Regions from separate parts of the Methylobacterium sp. PvP105 genome, predicted to be linked through region 1. Evidence: predicted binding sites of a transcription regulator. Region 1 holds the regulator's gene; each other region holds the start of a gene.
What was found. Region 1 encodes LexA, which represses DNA repair genes until DNA is damaged. Its sites were predicted from a motif close to TGTTCNNNNTGTGTTCNG; they were not measured.

Region 1 (4,883 bases):
GGCTACGACTTCGCCCGGGACGCCTACTTCCAGGGGATCGGCGCGGTGGGCTCGCTGGTCGGCGCGGTCACCGTCCGGGCGCCGTCCGAGCCGCCGCCGCTGGGCCTGCGGCTCGCCGCGGCGCTGGACGCGGCCCGCAACGGGCTCACGCGCCGGATCGCGGAGGCCGCCGGCGGCCAGGCGGGCGCGGTGGCGGCGGCCCTGGTGACCGGCAAGCGCGGCCTCATCGGACCGGCGACCAACGACGCGCTCCGCGCCGCGGGCATCTACCACGTGGTGTCGATCTCGGGCCTCCACATGGTGCTGGCCGCCGGCGTGGTGTTCTGGCTGGTGCGGGCGGTCCTCGCCGCGGTGCCGCTCTGCGCGCTCCTCTGGCCGATCAAGAAGATCGCGGCCGGCTTCGCCATGGTCGGCGTCACCGCCTACTGCGCCTTCTCGGGCTGGGACATCGCGGCCGAGCGCTCGCTGATCATGACCCTGATCATGCTGGGCGCGATCCTGGCGGACCGGCCGGCCCTGTCGATGCGCAACCTCGCCCTCGCGGCGCTGATCGCGCTCGCCCGGGAGCCGGAGGGCCTGCTCGGCCCGAGCTTCCAGATGTCCTTCGGCGCCGTGGCCGGGCTGATCGCCTGCGCCCGGCTGATCGACGGGCGGCTGTTCGTGCGCCCCGGGGCCGGGCGGATCGGCCGCCTCGTCGGCACCGGCCTCTCGGCGATCACCGGGACCCTGGCCACGACCCTTGTGGCGCAGGTCGCGACCGCGCCCTTCGCCACCTACCACTTCCAGACGGTTCAGCCCTTCGGCCTCGTCGGCAACGCCCTGACCCTGCCGCTCGTCTCCCTGGCGGTGATGCCCGCCGCGGTGATCGGCTGCCTCGCCTATCCCTTCGCCCTCGACCGGCCGGTCTGGTGGCTGATGGGGCAGGCGGTGGCCGGCATGCTGGCGATCTCGGACTGGATCGCCGGGTTCGAGCGGGCGAGCCTGGTGCTGCCGGCCTTCGGCGCCGCAGCGCTGACCCTGCTGACCGCGGGCCTGCTGCTGGCGACGCTGCCGGCCTCCCGCCTGCGCTGGCTCGCCGTGCCGCCGGTCCTGCTCGGCCTCGTCCTCGCGGCCCGGCCCGACCGCTACGACCTCTACGTCGACCGGCAGGGCGCGGGAGCGGCGGTGCGGGGTCCGGACGGGCGGCTCGCGGCCCTCGGAAGCCCCTCCGGCTTCGTCCTCGAGCAGTGGCTGAAGGCGGACGGTGACGGGCGGCGGCCCGCGGCGCTCATCGTCCGGTCGGGCAGCGGGCGCTGCGACCGGCTCGGCTGCACCGCCCGGCTGCCGGACGGGCGGGCGGTCGCCCTCGTCCGGGACAGGCGGGCCTTCCCGGAGGATTGCGCCCGCGCCGCGGTGCTGATCACCTTCCTCGCGGCGCCGCCGACCTGCACGGGCCCCCTGGTGATCGATCGGCAAGTCCTCGCCGCCCGCGGCGCCGTGGCCCTCCGGACCGACGGCGACGGCTTCGCCGCGCGCTTCGCCCGGGACGACGGGCGCGCCGTGCCCTGGCGGCCGGCCCCGGGACGCGATCCGGGACGCGATCCGGGACCGCCGCGGCCGGTCACCGCGGAGCCGGGCGACCGCGCCGCGGAGGACGGGGCCGCCGCGCCGGGCGGAGACCTCGCTCCCGGCGACGCGCCGGCCGAGCCGCTTCAGTAGCGGCGGACGAGGCTGACGAGGCGGCCCTGGATCCGGACCCGGTCGGGCCCGAGCACGCGGGTCTCGTAGGCCGGGTTGGCGGCCTCCAGGGCGATCGAGGAGCCGCGGCGGCGCAGGCGCTTGAGCGTCGCCTCCTCGTCGTCGATCAGCGCCACGATGATGTCGCCGGTATTGGCGGTGTCCTGCTTGCGGATGACCACGAGGTCGCCGTCCAGGATCCCGGCCTCGACCATCGAGTCGCCGCGCACCTCGAGGGCGTAGTGCTCGCCGCCGGCCACGAAGTCCGGCGACAGGGTGATGGCGTGGCTCTGGTTCTGGATCGCCGAGACGGGCGTACCGGCCGCGATCCGACCCATGACGGGGATCGAGATGGCCCGGCCGGACTCGTCGATCATCCGCGTGCTCGCCGGGGCCGGCGGCTGCTTGGACTTGCCGCCCTCGACCACGCTCGGCGTGAAGCGACGCGGCTCGGCGGGGGTCTGGGGCGCCGGCGCGGCCTGCGTCAGGCTCTCGGGGATGCGGATCACCTCGATGGCGCGCGCCCGATTCGGCAGGCGCCGGAGAAAGCCGCGCTCCTCCAGCGCCGTGATCAGCCGGTGGATACCGGATTTCGACTTGAGGTCGAGGGCATCCTTCATCTCGTCGAACGACGGCGGGACGCCGCATTCCTGCATCCGGCTCTGGATGAATCGCAGGAGGTCCAGCTGCTTGCGCGTGAGCATCGACGGGGGACTCGCGGCTTGGCGGACCGCCACGTGACGGTCTCCGAAACAAATCACGAACAGGTTAAACGTTCCGCAAGTGTTCCGCAAGAGCGGCACCGCCACGCTCGGCGCGCCGCGGCGCGCCCGCGGGACAAGGCGGAGAAACGCATTGACGGCGCAAGCGGAGCCGTTTCAATGCACCGCGGTGCCCCGCCGGGCAGGCGGCGGATCCGGGGCGCGGGCTGGGACCCTCTTGGAATGACGAGGATGCGACGACCCGCGGCTCTGCTGCCCCTCGGCCTCGCCGCCCTCGGCCTCGCCGGCTGCACCACCGGGTTCTCCTACATCTCGCGGAACTACGTGGCGCTCACCCCCCAGGTCGTGACGATCGGCTGCAAGGAGCCCTACGAGGTCTACGACAACCGGCAGCTGCGCCGGATGCTGATCGTCTCCAACGCCCTGCGCGAGTACACCGGCTGCAATCTGAGCGAGGTCCGGATCGATCCGGAGCCGGACGCCACCCGGGTGAAGCGCTTCCGCACCGCCGCCCGGGCCTATCTCGACGAGACCGTGCGCGAGGATTGCCGGATCACCGGCGAGACCGTGTTCGATCCGCTGAAGACCGAGTTCGCCTACGCGTGCGACGCGCCGATCGAGAAGCGCGGCACGGTGGTCCCCCGCCTGCCGGGCCGCAACCCCGGCCTCGGGGTGCGCTGACCGGCCGGCGGCGCGCCGTCAGGCGCCCGGCTTCGGGAAGGTCCGCTCCGCCGCGTCCCCGGCGGCGGCGAGCAGGGCGCGGGCGAAGGCCCGGGCCTCGGCCCGGTCGAGCACGATCGCGGCGGTCACCGGCGCGCCGCCGAGGTCGGCGAGGGCGAGTTCCAGGCGCACCCCGTCGGGCACGGCGCTCGCCTGCAGGCTCCAGCCGGAGCCCCGATCCGTGCTCTCCGCCATCTCACGCTCCTCCCGCCTGCCCCGGGAAAACGCCGCAGGCGCCCGCCGGAACCGCCCGTGCGCGGGACTGTTCCCGAGCCGTGCCCAGCGCTTCCCTGCCTCGCCTGTCCGCTTACCTCAAGGCCGCGGGCCCCGGACTCGTGGTGATGCTGGCCGATACCGATGTCGGAAGCCTCATCACGGCGGCCCAGAGCGGGGCGCGCTGGGGCTACGCGCTGCTGCTCCTGCAGATCCTGCTGGTGCCGATCCTGTACGTCGTCCAGGAGCTGACGGTGCGGCTCGGGACCGCCACCGGGCGCGGCCACGGCGCGCTGATCCGGGAGCGGTACGGGCCGGTCTGGGCCTGGATCTCGTACGGCGGCCTCGTGGTCGCCGGCCTCGGCGCCATCGTCACGGAATTCTCCGGCATCGCCGGCATCGGGGACCTGTTCGGGGTGCCGCGGCTCGTGAGCCTCGGCCTGCCGGCCTGCCTGCTCCTCGGGCTCGTCCTCACCGGGAGCTACCGGCGCGTGGAGGTCGTGGCGATCGTGGTCGGACTGTTCGAGCTGGTCTTCGTCGGGCTCGCCGCCGCGGCGCGGCCGAACGTGTCCGAGATCGTCGCCTCCTTCGGGCACATGCCGCTGGGCGACGGTCAGTTCCGGGTGCTGATCGCCGCCAATATCGGCGCGGTGATCATGCCGTGGATGATCTTCTATCAGCAGTCGGCGATCGTCGATAAGGGCCTGGGCTGGGAGCACGCGCGGCGCTCGCGGCTCGACACGCTCGTGGGCGCGGTGATCTCGCAATGCGTGATGGGCGCGATCCTCGTCGCCGCCGCCGCCACGATCGGCAAGGCCGGGCAGGGCAGCGCGAAGGGGCTGGAGACCGTCGGCGACCTCGCGGGCGCCTTCACGCCGGCCCTCGGGCCGTGGCTCGGACAGGTGGTGTTCGGGGTGGGCATCGTCGCGGCGGCCTTCGTGGCGCTCAACGTCGTGGCCCTGGCGCTGGCCTGGGGGTTCGGCGACGTGACCGGCCGGCCCCACTCCCTGGAGCAGTCCCCCCGGGAGGCGCCGGCCTTCTACGGCGCCTTCGCGCTCGCCGTCGCGGCGGGGGCGGGCGCCGTGCAGCTCGTGCCGAACCTCGTGGCGCTCAACATCGCCGTGGAGGTGATGAACGCCCTGCTCCTGCCCCTGGCGCTCGGCCTGCTGATCCTGCTCGCCACCCGGGCCTTGCCCGACGGACAGCGCGTGGCGGGGGCTTACAAGTGGGTGGTCTACATCATCTCCGGCGTGACGATCGCCTTCGCCATGGTGGGCGTGCTCGACGGGGTCGGTCTGCTCTGAGGCGATTGACGCAGGCTGCCCGATGATGTCTCCCCCGGGCTCCGATCAGGTGGAGTTCGAACATGCAAGAGATCTGGTTCCGCACGGGCGAGGCCACGGTGCTGGCGGCCGAGGGCCAGTACACCGACGCCATGCCGGAGGTGCTGATCGGCTCGGTGCGCGGTCCGGTGGGCCAGGCCTTCGCGTCGATGATGGGGCAGGTCCAGGG
Region 2 (4,883 bases), on a different contig from region 1:
GCCTTCGTGCTGTACGCGGCCGCCGCGAGCGCCGGCATCATCGACGGCACGACCAACGCCGTCCTGACCGCCACCATCATCCTGTCGATGGCGATCACGCCGCTGATGGTCGTCGCCTTCGACCGTCTCGGCCCCAAGGCCGCCCTGTCCACCGACGGCGTCGAGGCGCCCGAGGATCTCGTGGGCAGCGCCCTCATCGTCGGGTTCGGTCGCTTCGGTCAGATCGCCAGTCAGCCGCTGATCGCTCAGGGCTGCTCCGTCTCGATCATCGACACGAACCCGGGCAACATCCGTCTCGCCGAGGGCTTCGGCTTCAAGGTCTATTACGGCGACGGCACGCGCCTCGACATCCTCCACGCGGCCGGTGCCGCGACGGCGCGGGCGATCCTGATCTGCGTCGACGACACCGCCATGGCCAGGCGCGTCGCGGAGATCGCCAAGGCGGAATTCCCCCTGGTACCCGTGCTGGCGCGCGCCCGCGATCGGGAACACGCTGTCGAACTGATCCAGGCCGGCGTGGCCTACCAGATCCGGGAGACTGTCGCCTCGGCCCTGCTCCTCGGCGAGCAGGCCCTCCTGACGACCGGCGCCGACCCGGAAGCGGCCAGCGCGATCATGGAAGAGGTCCGGCGCCGCGACGCGGAGCGTCTCGATCTTCAGGTCGTCGGCGGGCTCTATGCCGGCCGGGAGCTCATTCACGGCAACAAGACCGTCTCGGCGCACGGCGCCGGCTAGTGGGCGACCGGGTCTCGGTTCCACGCCAGCAGGATGCCGGCCCGTCCCGGCAGGTCTTAGGGGCGGGAAGACCGTGTCGCGCAGCCGGGCGTTCGGAGCCTTCGGGGCGCCGAACGCCCGGCCGTCGATGGCGCGGCGCACGCAGGCGAAGATCCGGCGACACGGCATGCCCGGTGCACCCGGCGGCCTCGCCCGGCTCGGACACGACCGCGCCCGGAGGGAGCCACCGCGCGCCACGCTCCTCCGTCCGACGGGCTGCGAAGGCAGAGCCTCCAGGCGTCCGCGACGGTCTCGACCGATCCGATGCGTCGGCTCGGCGAACGGAGCTCTCGTGACCGGCGCCGCAGGCGCCCCCGCGGTGCCGCGGCCTCGGCTAACCCTCGATCGATGGCGCCGGTTGCAAGCGGCACCCGTCTGGAACAAAATGGGAACCACCGCCCGGTGCGGCGACAGTCCTATCGGTCAGCGACATGCCACCTCCGAGCTCCGGTCGCACGCTGTTCTTCTTCGAGAAGCCCTCGGCGATGCGCCAGTTGCAGCGCTTCTTCCGCTCGCCGAGCACGGTCTGCGTGGCCGCGGAGGGACACCTGCTGTCGGCCGAGGAGCCGGGCAGCATCCGGCCCGAGTGGAAGCCCTGGCGCTTCGACGTCCTCCCGATCGTCCTCGCCACGATCCCGGTCGGCTACGGGACGAACCGGTCCGGCCAGTCGCACGAGTCGAAGATCGCCGCGATCCGGCAGGCGCTGACCGGCGTCGAGCGCGTGATCATCGCCACCGATCCCGGTCGTGAGGGCTCGATGATCGCCTGGGAAGTGCTCGAGCATCTCGGCTGGCACGGGCGTGTCGACCGGCTCAAGCTCGGCGCGCTCGACGAAGTGTCGATCCGACGCGCCTTCGCGGCCCTGGCCAAGGATCCCGACTCGGGCGAGCGGGACTACGCCGCCTACCTCGAGGCGCTCTGCCGGCAGTACGAGGACTATCATCTCGGCCTGAACGGCACGCGGGCGATCTCGCTGCGCCTGCGCCCGCCCGCCTTCCGGGAGCCGTGGCGCTTCGGCGGCGTGCAGACGCCCACCCTCGCCATCCTGACGGATTTGGAGGAGCGGATCCGGTCCTTCGTGCCGCAGGACTTCTTCAAGGTCGCGGTGCACCTGGCCACCCGCTCGGGCGCGGAACTCACCCTCTGGCACGCCCCGAAGGAGCGGATCTTCGACGCGGCGATCGCCGAGACGATCCGGTCCGCCGCGGCGACGTGGTCGGGCCCTCTGGCGGTCGCGCACAAGGATGTCCGGCGCGCACCGCCCCGGCTGTTCTCGAAGGATACCCTGGCGCGGCGCTGCGCCAAGCGGTTCGGCTGGGACCCGCAGCACACGGCCGGCGTCGCCCAGGACCTCTACGATCAGGGGTACCTCAGCTACCCGCGCACGGAGTCCGAGCACCTGCCGGAGGGCCAGGCCGGCGATGCCGCCGCGGTCATCGCGGCCGTCACGACCGTCCTGACCGATCTGAACGCGGTGGTTCCGCGAGACGCTGCGCCGCTGATCCGTCGCGGTCTCAAGGGCCACTACGTCGCGGATCCGGGCGAGCACCACGCCATCGTGCCCCTGCGCAAGGCGCCCGAGCGCGGCCGTCTCGGCGCCGATCAGTTCCGATTGTGGGAGCTCGTGGCGAAGGCCTACCTCGCCGCGCACCTTCCCGACGGTGTCGACGCGCGCACGAGCGTCACGGCGGAGGTCGAGACACCGCTCGGCGTGAAGCGGTTCGCCGTCTCCGGCAGCGTCGTGCGCGCGCCCGGTTGGCGCGCGATCTACGGCAGCGAGGCCGAGGCCGAGGCGGACGTCGTGCCCGGCAAGGCCAAGCGCGAGGCGGAAGCCACCGCCACCCGCCTGCCGCTCGTGACCGACGGCGAGGCCGCCTCCGCCGCGACGGCGGACGTCGCCACCGCGATGACCGAGCCGCCGCGGCGGATCACCCGGGGCGAGTTGCCGGTGGTGATGGGTCGGCTGATCGACCAGGTGGACGATCCGGCCGCCAAGCGCGCCCTGGAGAACCCGGCCAACCCGAACGAGCCGAAGGGGCTCGGGACCGCCGCGACCCGGGACACGATCCTGCCCAAGCTCCTGAAGAGCCGCTACATCACGCTGTCGACGGGAAAGGATCCGGCCATCGAGGTCACCGAGGTCGGCCGGACCTTCATCCGCGCGGTGCGCGGGGTGTTCCCGGCCTACGGGGATCCGGTCGGGCGCGCCATGTTCGAGGCGGAGCTCGCCGAGATCGGACGGGCGGCCACGCGGGCCGAGGCCGTCGCGCGCGCGAACGCCTTCCGGCAGCGCACCCGCGCCCGTCTCGACGACCTGATCGCCGCGATCGCGCAGGCGCCGGCGGTCAGCCTCGATCCGAGCCTGATCCCAGCCGGTCAGGGCGACCAGCGGCCACCGACGCCGGCCATGATGGCGTTCGCGGTGAGCCTCTCCGAGCGGAAGGGCGTGACGCTGCCGCGCGGCTGCAGGAGCAGCATCAGCGTCTGCCGCGCGTTCCTCGACACCCATGCCGGACCGCGCGCCGCGCAGGCGGACCACGCCGGCGGCCAGCGGATCCCGAGCGCGGCGATGCTCGGCTACGCGCGCAGCCTCGCCCAGCAGCGCGGCGTCCCGTGCCCTCCGGAGGCGGAGACCGACTTCGACGCGTGCCGCCGCTTCCTCGACGCGCACGCCGCGCCGCCGCGGCAGGGGAGGGGCGAGGCGAGTGCCGGAGGGACGAAGGGCAAGAAATCCGCGGAGCGGGAGAAGCGGCGGGGCCGGTCGGCCCGGACGCCGCGACCAGCGACGGCACGCCGCCGGGCCTGAACCGCTTCGGCGGGCGTGTCGGGAATCGCGGCGCCCGGCGGCAGCGCCCGGGCTCGGGCGCGCCTCAGGCCTCGACGTCCTGGGAGCGCAGCCAGCGCGCGATCGCCGCGACCGCGTGGGCCTGCTCGGCCGCGGTCAATTCCCGGCCCGCGGGGATCGCGTGCCACTTGGCCAGACAGCCGCGGCAGCAGGTTGCCGTCGCGTGCTGCGCTGTGAAGACGGGGTGGCCGCGGAAGGGCGTCTGCTTGCCATCGTTCCTGGGCTCGGCGGGCGCGAGGCGTCGCCGCACGAAGTCCCGCGCATGGTCCAGGACCGTCGGGAGCCCCTTCGCCCGGAGATAAGCGCGATCGGCGGGCGCCAGCCGGAATCGTCGACGGAACGCGGAGTGCGGGAGACGGTCGAACACCTCGTCGAGCGCTCGCATGCGCGCAGGTCCCGGTCTACCGATCGCCGGTCGGGCCGGCATGGCTTCGGCCACGAGCGGTATTCCATGCATCCATCAGACACCATCGCCGTCGGTACCGCGGGCTGGAGCCTGCCCAAGACCTACGCGCCGCGATTTCCAGAGGCGGGCAGCCACCTGGAGCGGTACGGACAGCGCTTTCCCGCCGTCGAGATCAACTCCTCCTTCTATCGGCCCCATCGGGTGACGACGTACGCGAAATGGGCCGCGGCGGTGCCGGACGGGTTCCGCTTCGCCGTGAAGGTGCCGCGATCGGTCACGCACGAGCGGCGCCTCATCGGAGCGGACGAGCCCCTCGCGCGCTTCCTCGGTGAGGTCGCAGGTCTCGGGACGAGGCTCGGGCCGCTGCTGCTCCAGCTCCCGCCGAGTCTGGCCTTCGACAGCCCGTCCGCGGCGTCCTTCCTGACGGAATTCCGGCGGCGCTTCCCGGGCGACATCGTCTGTGAGCCGCGCCACGCCACGTGGTTCACCCAGGATGTCGATCGCCTGCTCGTCGGCCTCGCGATCGCCCGCGTCGCGGCCGACCCCGCGCCGGTCCGGAACGCCGCCGTGCCCGGCGGCTGGCCGGACCTCGTCTACTACCGGCTCCACGGCTCGCCGCGGATGTACCACTCGGCGTACGAGCCGCGCGTCCTGTCCCGGATCGCCGAGCGCCTCGAAGAGCACGAGGCCCTCGGCCGTCGCGCGTGGTGCATCTTCGACAACACCGCGGCGTTCGCGGCGATCGGTGACGCCCTCGACATGCTCGCGCGCGTCGGGACCCGGCAGGGATCCGCTTCACGAAAGACCGGGCATTGATCTCACGGGGATGGATAGGATTGTCGCGTGCCGGCACTGAC
Region 3 (4,883 bases), 350 kb from region 1:
GGGAACGGTTCCGGCCCGGGCTCGAGCCGGTAGGGTTCGAGGCAGGCCCGGAGCGCCGCCATCGGGCCGCCCGCCACCGGTCGCCCGTCGAGGGTCGCGCGCCCGTCGCGGTAGCGGAACCGCGCGAACGGGTCGGCGGCCACGATCGAGTGCCGCCCCAGCGGGTCGTGCCGCATGGCGCTGTCGAGGAAGGCGAGCCCGGGCAGGGCGCGCAGCCGGGCCGCCGCCGCGACGGGATCGATGAAGGGGATCTCTCGGGTCCACATGACCGGGTTCGGGGCCGTTATCCTCGGGCTGTGCGTCGTCCGCTGCCGTCGCACAGGCGATGCCGCGGGGGAAGCGGCAGTTCCACGCAGGCCCCGCCGCCTCGCGCGGGCGGGCCGTGTCCGGGGCGCAGGGCCGCGCTGTCCCGTCCTGATGTGGGGTCTGAGAAGCCCGCCGCAAAGCTTTGCTGTCATGACAGGATCCGCGTCCGGGCCCAGGCTCGCGCGCGGGGCTGGTCACCCCTGCGGCGGCCGGCCTCGCGCGGAGGCGCCGGAGCCTGTATAGGAGCGCGACCCCGAATTCCTGGTCCCGCGCGCCGGGCGGCCGATCGCCCCGCCGGACTGTCCGACCCGAATGCCATGACCGCCACGCCCGCCCCCCGCGGCCCCGCTCCCGGCGCCGCCCCGAAAATCTCGTTCGTCTCGCTGGGCTGCCCCAAGGCGCTGGTCGATTCCGAGCGGATCCTCACCCATCTTCGCGCCGAGGGCTACGAGCTGGCCCGCCGGCACGACGGCGCCGACGTGGTGATCGTCAACACCTGCGGCTTCCTCGACTCGGCCAAGGCGGAGTCGCTCTCGGCGATCGGCGAGGCCATGGCGGAGAACGGCCGGGTGATCGTCACCGGCTGCATGGGCGCGCAGCCGGAGGAGATCCGCGAGAAGTACCCCGACCTCCTGGCGGTGACCGGGCCCCAGGCCTACGAGTCGGTGGTGGCGGCCGTCCACGAGGCGGTGCCGCCGGCCCACGACCCGTTCCTCGACCTCGTGCCGCCGCAGGGGATCAAGCTCACCCCGCGCCACTACGCCTACCTGAAGATCTCGGAGGGGTGCAGCAATCGCTGCAGCTTCTGCATCATCCCGTCCCTGCGCGGGAACCTCGTCAGCCGCCCGGCCGCCGACGTGCTGCGGGAAGCGGAGAAACTGGTGAAGGCCGGCGTGAAGGAGCTGCTGGTCGTCAGCCAGGACACCAGCGCCTACGGCGTCGATATCCGCTACAGTGAGAGCCCGTGGCGCGACCGGCAGGTCCGCGCGAAGTTCTACGACCTGACCCGGGAGCTCGGCGAGCTCGGGGCCTGGGTGCGGCTGCACTACGTCTACCCCTACCCGCACGTGGACGAGGTCATCCCCCTGATGGCCGAGGGCAAGGTGCTCCCCTACCTCGACATGCCGCTCCAGCACGCGAGCCCGTCGGTGCTCAAGCGCATGCGCCGCCCCGGCAATCAGGAGCGCCAGCTCGACCGGATCCGCAGCTGGCGGCAGACCTGCCCGGATCTCGCGATCCGCTCGACCTTCATCGTCGGCTTCCCCGGCGAGACCGAGGCCGAGTTCGAGGAACTGCTGGCCTGGCTGCAGGAGGCCAAGCTCGATCGGGTCGGCTGCTTCGAGTACGAGCCGGTGGCGGGCGCCACCGCCAACGCGCTGGGCGACCCCGTGCCGCCGGCGGTGAAGGCCGAGCGCAAGCGCCGGTTCATGGAGACGCAGAACGGGATCGCGCTGCGGCTGCAGCGGGCCAAGGTCGGCAAGCGGCTGCCGGTCATCGTCGATTCCGTCGAGGGCGGGGTCGCGCGGGGCCGGTCCAAGGCCGACGCGCCGGAGATCGACGGCACCGTCCACGCCGCCTTCCGGCGCCCGGTGCGGGTCGGCGACATCGTCACCGTGAAGATCGACCGGGCCGAGGCCTACGACCTCTACGGCAGCGTCGCCTGAGGCGGCGCGCCGTGGCGACGATCCGAACCGTGCCCTCATCCTGAGGCGCCGAGCGCCGCGGAGGCCTCGGAGGAGGGCTCCAGCCGACCGCGCGATCCCCGGAGCCCTCCTTCGAGGCTCGCTCCGCTCGCACCTCGGGATGGGGGCGTGGGTGGGATATCCCTGTTGACGCCCCGCCCGGCGCAGCTTGACCCCGCAGGGCCGCCGCGATCTTTAGAACAGAGCGGGAACCAGCGGCGGATCTCCGAGGCGGCGATGGATCCGGAGGTCGCGCTCCGAAAAATCATCCACATCGACATGGACGCGTTCTACGCCTCCGTGGAGCAGCGCGACGACCCGTCCCTGCGCGGCAAACCCCTGGCGGTGGGCGGCTCGCGGGAGCGCGGCGTGGTGGCGGCGGCGAGCTACGAGGCGCGCCGGTTCGGCGTCCGCTCGGCCATGCCGTCGGCCACCGCGCGGCGGCTGTGCCCGGACCTGCTGTTCGTGAAGCCGCGCTTCGAGGTCTACCGGGCGGTCTCGGAGGAGATCCGCGCGGTCTTCGCCCGGCACACGGCCGTCATCGAGCCGGTGGCCCTCGACGAGGCCTATCTCGACGTCACCGAGAATCTCCTGGGCCTCCCGACCGCGACGGCCGTGGCGAAGGCGATCCGGGCCGAGATCCTGGAGCGCACCGGGCTCGTGGCCTCGGCCGGGGTCTCGTACAACAAGTTCCTCGCCAAGGTGGCGTCCGACCACAGGAAGCCGAACGCCCTGTTCGTCATCACCCCCGCCATGGGGCCGGACTTCGTGGCCGCGCTGCCGATCGGCCGGTTCCACGGCGTCGGCCCGGTCACCGAGGCGAAGATGAAGCGGCTCGGGATCGAGACCGGGGCGGACCTGCGCGCCTGGACGCCGGAGCGCCTGCGCGAGACCTTCGGCTCCGCGGGCGCCTACTACCACGCGGTCGCCCGCGGGATCGACGAGCGGCCGGTCCGCGCCCACCGGGTGCGCAAGTCGATCGGCGCGGAGACCACCTTCTCGGACGACACCGCCGCCTTCGAGGTCCTGGCCGCCCGGCTGGCGCCGCTGTTCGACAAGGTCTGGGCCGCGGCCGACGCCAAGGGCATGCGCGCCCGGACCGTGACCCTGAAGCTCAAGTTCTCGGATTTCGCCCAGGTCACCCGGGCCCGGTCGCTGCCCGTCCCCGTCGCCGACCGGGCAGGGCTGGAGCGGATCGGCCTCGACCTGCTGGCCGGCCTGTTCCCCCTGCGGCGCAGCGCGCGGCTGATCGGGGTGTCGCTGTCGGGCTTCGCGCAGGACGCGCCCGAGGCGCCGCTCCAGCTCGGGCTGGCCCTGTGACGGGCTCCCGCCGCGGGGCCCGCGCCGATCCCGCGATGATGCGACGCGGGATCGCGGTGCGGTCCCGCACGCCGGGCCCGCGCGGCCGCCCCACATGGGATCCGTCCGGCGCGGACCGGGATTGCCCGGGGCCCGCACGAACCGAAGGGTCCGCCCCATGTCGAAGCCCGCCTCCCCGGCCCCGTCTCTGGTTTTGTCCGCCGCGCTCCTGCTGACCGTCCCGGCGGGCGCTGCCCGCGCCGACGGCACCGCCGCCTTCGGGGCCGCCAGCGCGGCGCAGCTCCGGGGCTACTCCGCGAGCCCCGCCCAGCTCTACGTCCCGGCGGGCGGCCCGTCCGCCGGGCTCGCGACCGGCCCGGCCCCCGCACCCCGGCGGCCGAAGCCGCCGGCCCGCGCCCGCTGACGGGGAGCGCCCGGGCCGCGCCGGCCCGGGCATCCGTCACGCGTTCAGGCTGTCACGCGTTCTTGCGCGGCCGGTGGTCGGGGTCGACGCCGCCGTCGAGCTTCGTCTCGTTGTCGACGTCGCCCTCGAAGGTCGAATCCGCCTGCAGATCCGCCGGGTCGGCGCCGCTCATCCCCTTCGAGGTGCCGATCCCGGGATTGCCCTTGAGGTCGGCGTCCGTGGGCGTGTCGGTCTTCGGGTGCTTGCCTGACATGCTGGCTCCTGACTGGCATCCCGACGGACGCCGATGCCGGGCCAACGCATCGGCGCGGGGCCGGTCTCCCGCGCGGCGTGCGGCGGTTCGCCTCCCGCCCCCGGGGCCGGTCAGCCCGCTCAGCCGATCTGCGCCGACCGGATCCGGCGCACCCCCGCCGCCTCCATGCGCGCCCAGGCCTGCGCGAGCGACCCGTCCACGTCGATCCCGCGCACCGCATCCTCCACCACGAGGACCTCGAAACCCGCGTCGCTGGCGTCGAGCGCGCTCCAGGCGACGCAGAAATCGGTGGCGAGGCCGCACACGGCGACGCGGGTGATGCCGCGCTCCCTGAGCGCCCCGGCGAGCCCGGTGCGGGTCGACCGGTCGGCCTCCAGGAAGGCCGAGTAGCTGTCGACCCGGGGATCGAGCCCCTTGCGCACCACGAGGCTCGCCCGGTCGGTGGCGAGACCCGGCGCGAAGGCGGCGCCCGGGCTGCCCTGGACGCAGTGGCGCGGCCACAGCACCTGCGGCCCGTAGGGCAGCGCCACGGTCTCGAACGGGGCCCGCCCCGGATGGGTCTCGGCGAAGGAGACGTGATCGGCCGGATGCCAGTCCTGCATCAGCACCACGTGCCGGAAGCGGTGCTGGAGGTCGTTGATCGGGCCGACCACCGCGTCGCCTTCCGGGACCGGGAGCGCCCCGCCCGGCAGGAAATCGACCTGCACGTCGACGACGAGGAGCAGGTCGGCGCTGCCGGGCGTCATGGTCGCCTGCCTCAGGGCAGCATCACGATCGAGCCGGTGGTCTCCCGGCCCGCGAGGTCGCGGTGGACCTGCTGCGCCTCGGCCAGCGGGTAGGTGGCGTTGACGGCGATCTTCACCGCGCCGTCGCCGACCACCTTGAACAGGCGGCCGGCCGCCTCCTCCAGGGTGGCGCG
Region 4 (4,883 bases), 1.2 Mb from region 1:
CGGCAACCGCTTCCGCGACAGCTTCCGCACCGGCTGGGCCGCCGGCGGCGGCGTCGAGTACGCGCTCCCGACCGACTCGTTCCTGAACTTCTTCCGCTCTTCGGCCGTCACGCTGAAGGTCGAAGGCCTGTACGTCAGCCTCGACCGCCAGAAGAACTCGGCCGGCGGCGTGTTCTACGGCAACCTCCTGCCCCCGAACGGCATCGCCTACCTCAACGGCGCCGCCGCCAAGACCGAGTTCGCCGTCGTCCGCGCCGGCCTGAACTACAAGTTCGGCTCGTACTGAGATCGAACTCCGGAGCCGGCCCTGCCGGCTCCGCGCAGGGGAAGGGCCTGGCCGCAAGGCCGGGCCCTTCTCGCGTTTCGGGGCCGCGGTTCGGCCGGTCCGGGTGCGACAGGGAAGGCCGGAACCGGGCGCGCCGCCCGCGATTGAGACCGCGGCGCCCCACGGGGACCCGGACGGGGCCTTCCACGCAGGGATCGGGCGCGCGGAGCGATCAGCCATGCGAAGCCGAATCCTTCTCCTGTCGCTCGCCGCCCTCGGCCTGGCCGGCGCGCCGGCCTCCGCGCAGGACGCCAGTGTGATCGGCAAGGACACGATCCTGCCGGGCACGGGGCCGGGCACCTCGACGGACGGCAAGGGGGTGGGGCGGCTGATGGAGGCGGCAAACGCCGAGGACGCCGCCAAGCGGCAGGGACTCAAGCCCGTCAGCTTCCTGACCACGAAGATGATCGGCGTGACGGTGCGCAACGCCGCCGGCGACAGCGTCGGCAAGATCGACGATCTGCTGATCACCGACGGCGGGACGCTCAGGGCGGTGGTGATCGACGTCGGCGGCTTCCTGGGCCTCGGCAGCAAGCTCATCGCGGTCGAGCCGGGAGCCCTGGTTCTGCGGCCCGGCGGCGACCGGTTCTCGGCGGTCCTCAACATGGGCAAGGACGCGGTGGCGGCGGCCCAGCCCTTCGACCCGGCCAAGGCGATCGCGGCCCCGCGCTAGGCCGCGACCGGAGGCCGTCGCCCGACGCGGCGGGGCCGCGTCGGGACTGCGTCAGATGTCGAGGTCGGCGCCCTCCGCGAAGGCCGCGCGCTCGCTGATGAAGGCGAAGCGCGCCTCGGGCTTGTTGCCCATCAGGCGCTCGACCGTGTCGCCGGTCGATTCCCGGGCCTCGTCTAGGACCGCGACGCGCAGGAGCGTGCGCTTCTTCGGGTCCATGGTGGTCTCCTTGAGCTGGGCCGGCATCATCTCGCCGAGGCCCTTGAACCGCCCGATCTCGACCTTGCCGCCCTTGAACACCGTCTTGACGATCCGCTCGCGATCCGCGTCGTCCCGGGCATAGGCCACCTTCGAGCCCTGCTGCAGTCGGTAGAGCGGCGGGATCGCGAGGTAGAGGTGGCCGCGGTCGATCAGCTTGGGCATCTGGCGGTAGAAGAACGTGATCAGCAGCGAGGCGATGTGGGCGCCGTCCACGTCGGCGTCCGTCATGATGATCACCTTCTCGTAGCGCAGGTCCGTCTCGCGGAAGGCCGTGCCGGTGCCGCAGCCAAGCGCCAGGGTCAGATCCGAGATCAGCTGGTTGGCGCCGAGCTTGTCGCGCGAGGCCGAGGCGACGTTCAGGATCTTGCCGCGCAGCGGCAGGATCGCCTGGGTCGCCCGGTCCCGGGCCTGTTTGGCGGAGCCGCCGGCCGAGTCGCCCTCGACGATGAAGATCTCCGAGCCCGCGGTGCCGGCCGCCGAGCAGTCGGCGAGCTTGCCGGGCAGGCGCAGCTTGCGGGTCGCGCTCTTGCGGGCGACCTCCTTCTCCTGGCGGCGGCGCAGGCGCTCCTCGGCCCGGTCGATCACCCAGTCGAGGAGCTTGTTGGCCTGGGCCGGGGAGGCGGCGAGCCAGTGGTCGAAGGCGTCGCGCACCGCCGTCTCGACGATGCGCTGGGCCTCCACGGTGGCGAGCTTGTCCTTGGTCTGGCCCTGGAACTCGGGCTCGCGGATGAACACCGAGAGCATCGACGCGCAGGTCGCCATGACGTCGTCGGTGGTTACCGCCGTCATGCGCTTGGCCTGGTTCACCCGCTCGGCGTGCTCGCGCAGGCCGCGCAGCAGCGCGACGCGGAGGCCCGCCTCGTGGGTGCCGCCCTCGGGGGTCGGGATGGTGTTGCAGTAGGAGTGCGAGAACCCGTCCTCGGCCACCATCCAGGCCACCGCCCATTCGAGCGACCCGTGCGAGCCCGGCTTGGTGATCTTGCCGGAGAACATCGCCTCGGTGACGAGCTCCTTGCCGTCGATGTCCCGGGCCAGATAGTCGCGCAGCCCGTCGGGGAAGCGGTGGACCGCCTCGGCCGGCACATCCGCCAGCCCCTCGAGGAGGGCGGGAGCGCAGCGCCAGCGGATCTCGACGCCGCCGAACAGGTAGGCCTTCGAGCGCGCCATCTTGAACAGGCGGCGCGGGTCGAACTTCAGCGAGCCGAAGATCTGGGCGTCCGGGTGGAAACGGACCCGGGTGCCGCGCCGGTTCTGCACTCGGCCGACCAGCTCCAGCGCGCCCTGCGCGTGACCGCGCGAGAAGGTCTGGCGGTAGAGGGTCTGGTTGCGCGCGACCTCGACCTCCAGCAGGTCGGAGAGCGCGTTCACCACCGAGATGCCGACGCCGTGCAGGCCGCCCGAGGTCTCGTAGACCTTCGAGTCGAACTTACCGCCGGCGTGCAGCGTGGTCATGATGACCTCGAGCGCCGACTTGCCGGGGAACTTCGGGTGCGGGTCGACCGGGATGCCGCGGCCGTTGTCGGTGACCACGAGGGCGCCGGATTCCTCCAGTTCCACCTCGATGAAGCTGGCATGGCCGGCGACCGCCTCGTCCATCGAGTTGTCGATCACTTCGGCGAAGAGGTGGTGCAGCGCCCGCTCGTCGGTGCCGCCGATATACATGCCGGGCCGGCGCCGGACGGGCTCCAGCCCCTCCAGCACCTCGATGTCGGAGGCGGTGTAGCCGCCCTCGGGCTCGGCGGCCGCGAGCGTCGCCACGGAGGCCGAGGCGTCCAGGCGCCGCCGCGGCTCGGGCGGACGGGCCGCCGCGCCCTTGCCGCCCGGCCCGAACAGGTCCCGCGCCGGGTCGCTCACGCGCGGCCTCCGCGCGCGCGGCGCGTCGGCCGGCTCGGAATCGCGCGGACGGGTCTTGGGACGGGTCTCGGGTCGTGGAGCATGCGCCTTCATCCCCGCATGATATCGGAACAAAACGGAAACATCAAAGCCGTTCGCCCTGCGGCGAAGCGGTCGCATCATCGCATGCTGCGCCGCCGCGAGCGAGGGCCGCGGCCGCAACGGGACACGGTTGTGCGCGCCGGGCCGTCATCACGACGTTGCACAACGATGGGTTAAGGCTTTCTCGTGACCCGCAGGCCCGGCTTCCATAGGCGACGACCGGAACAGAACGGGACGATCGACGTTAGTGGCGGAGATAAATCTTGACCGTGGTCAGGGAGCCGCAGTCCATGAGCGACGCCGCGATCGAGGCCCGCCGCCTCACGCTGATCCGATTCGAGCACGCGGCCGGCGCAGCCTTCGGCTGCGACGACGATGCGGCCGGCGTGCCGCCCGGCCGGGCCCTGATGAACTCCACCACCCTCGCGCTGGCGACCTTCGCGACCGCGCTGGCGGCGACCATCACCTACCTGGTCTGATCCCGATCGCCGACCGCGGCGCACGCTGAGCGGGCGGCGAGCCCCCACCGACGTCCGCGCGCGCGCAGCGAGGCAACCGGTCGGCGCCACGCTCGGCGGCCCCGGGCTGTCCCGGATCGCCCCGCTCCGCGCGCGAGGACGGGGCGGCCGCTCCCGGCCCCCGCCCGCGAGCCCCTCAGCCCGAGCTCGATTTCTTGGTCGGCGCCTTCTTGGCCGCCGGCTTCTTCGTGGCGGTCTTCTTCGCCGCCGGCTTGTCGCCGCTCGCGGCGCGCGCCGAACTCTTCCGGGCCGCCCCCCGCTTCGCCGGCTTGCCGCCGCCCGCGGCGCGCTTGGCGTTCACCAGGGCGATCGCCTCGTCCAGCGTCAGCGCCTCGGCGCTCATCGTCTTCGGCAGCGTGGCGTTGACCTCGCCGTCGGTGACGTAGGGTCCGTACTTGCCGGCCTTGACCACGAGGTCTCGGCCGCTGGCCTCGTCCTTGCCGAGCGGCCGGCCCGGATCGGCGGCCGGGCGGCCGCGGCCGCCGCCCTGCTCCTTGGCGACGATCAGGTCGATGGCGCGGTTGGCCCCGATCTCCAGCACGTCGTCGTCCTTGCCGAGATTGGCGTAGGTCTTCCCGTGCTGCACGTAGGGCCCGAACCGGCCGAGATTGGCCAGGATCGGCTCGCCGGTCTCGGGGTGGCGCGCCACCTCGCGGGGCAGCGCGAGCAGGGCCAGCGCCTTGTTCAGATCCACGTCCGAGGGGCTCAGCCCCTTCGGCAGCGACGAGCGCTTCGGCTTCTCCGCGCCCTTCTCGGTGGAGGCCTCGCCGAGCTGGAGGAACGGCCCGAAGCGGCCGTCGCGGAGCGTCACCGGCAGGCCGGTCGCGGGATCGTCGCCCAGCACGCGCACGCCCGGCTGGCCGCCCTCGGCCGAGGAGCCGTCCCCGTCGCCGTCGATGCCCGTGGCCGAGAGCTGGCGGGTGTACTTGCACTCCGGGTAGTTCGAGCAGCCGATGAAGGCGCCGAACTTGCCGAGCTTCAGCGACAGCTGGCCCGAGCCGCAGGTCGGGCAGGTGCGCGGGTTCGAGCCGTCGCCCTTGTCGGGGAAGATGTGCGGCCCGAGAAGGCCGTTCAGCGCCTCCAGCACGTCGGCGACGCGCAGCTCCTTGGTCTCGCCGATCGCCGCGGAGAAGTCGCGCCAGAAGTCGCGCAGCACCGCCCGCCAGTCGATCTC

Region 2: a site for LexA is predicted at 1,151-1,168, ahead of J3A75_RS33805 (type IA DNA topoisomerase). Genes of this name have one in related genera too.
Region 3: a site for LexA is predicted at 2,185-2,202, ahead of dinB (DNA polymerase IV). Genes of this name have one in related genera too.
Region 4: a site for LexA is predicted at 3,217-3,234, ahead of parE (DNA topoisomerase IV subunit B). Genes of this name have one in related genera too.

The regions. Positions count from the first base shown of each region.
Region 1 covers NZ_JAGIPA010000001.1:3,041,671-3,046,553, reverse strand. The annotation lists gene J3A75_RS14435 (ComEC/Rec2 family competence protein) at 1-1,698, shown strand, start outside; gene lexA (transcriptional repressor LexA) at 1,692-2,420, opposite strand; gene J3A75_RS14425 (hypothetical protein) at 2,670-3,119, shown strand; gene J3A75_RS14420 (hypothetical protein) at 3,138-3,353, opposite strand; gene J3A75_RS14415 (NRAMP family divalent metal transporter) at 3,434-4,675, shown strand; gene fae (formaldehyde-activating enzyme) at 4,738-4,883, shown strand, end outside.
Region 2 covers NZ_JAGIPA010000005.1:42,553-47,435, forward strand. The annotation lists gene J3A75_RS33800 (monovalent cation:proton antiporter-2 (CPA2) family protein) at 1-735, shown strand, start outside; gene J3A75_RS33805 (type IA DNA topoisomerase) at 1,206-3,581, shown strand; gene J3A75_RS33810 (DUF4186 domain-containing protein) at 3,646-4,005, opposite strand; gene J3A75_RS33815 (DUF72 domain-containing protein) at 4,072-4,842, shown strand.
Region 3 covers NZ_JAGIPA010000001.1:2,694,781-2,699,663, forward strand. The annotation lists gene pabB (aminodeoxychorismate synthase component I) at 1-266, opposite strand, end outside; gene rimO (30S ribosomal protein S12 methylthiotransferase RimO) at 624-1,970, shown strand; gene dinB (DNA polymerase IV) at 2,226-3,308, shown strand; gene J3A75_RS12800 (hypothetical protein) at 3,466-3,711, shown strand; gene J3A75_RS12805 (hypothetical protein) at 3,764-3,964, opposite strand; gene pncA (bifunctional nicotinamidase/pyrazinamidase) at 4,084-4,710, opposite strand; gene J3A75_RS12815 (quinone oxidoreductase family protein) at 4,722-4,883, opposite strand, start outside.
Region 4 covers NZ_JAGIPA010000001.1:1,868,533-1,873,415, forward strand. The annotation lists gene J3A75_RS08950 (outer membrane protein) at 1-286, shown strand, start outside; gene J3A75_RS08955 (PRC-barrel domain-containing protein) at 504-998, shown strand; gene parE (DNA topoisomerase IV subunit B) at 1,050-3,110, opposite strand; gene J3A75_RS08965 (hypothetical protein) at 3,482-3,670, shown strand; gene topA (type I DNA topoisomerase) at 3,846-4,883, opposite strand, start outside.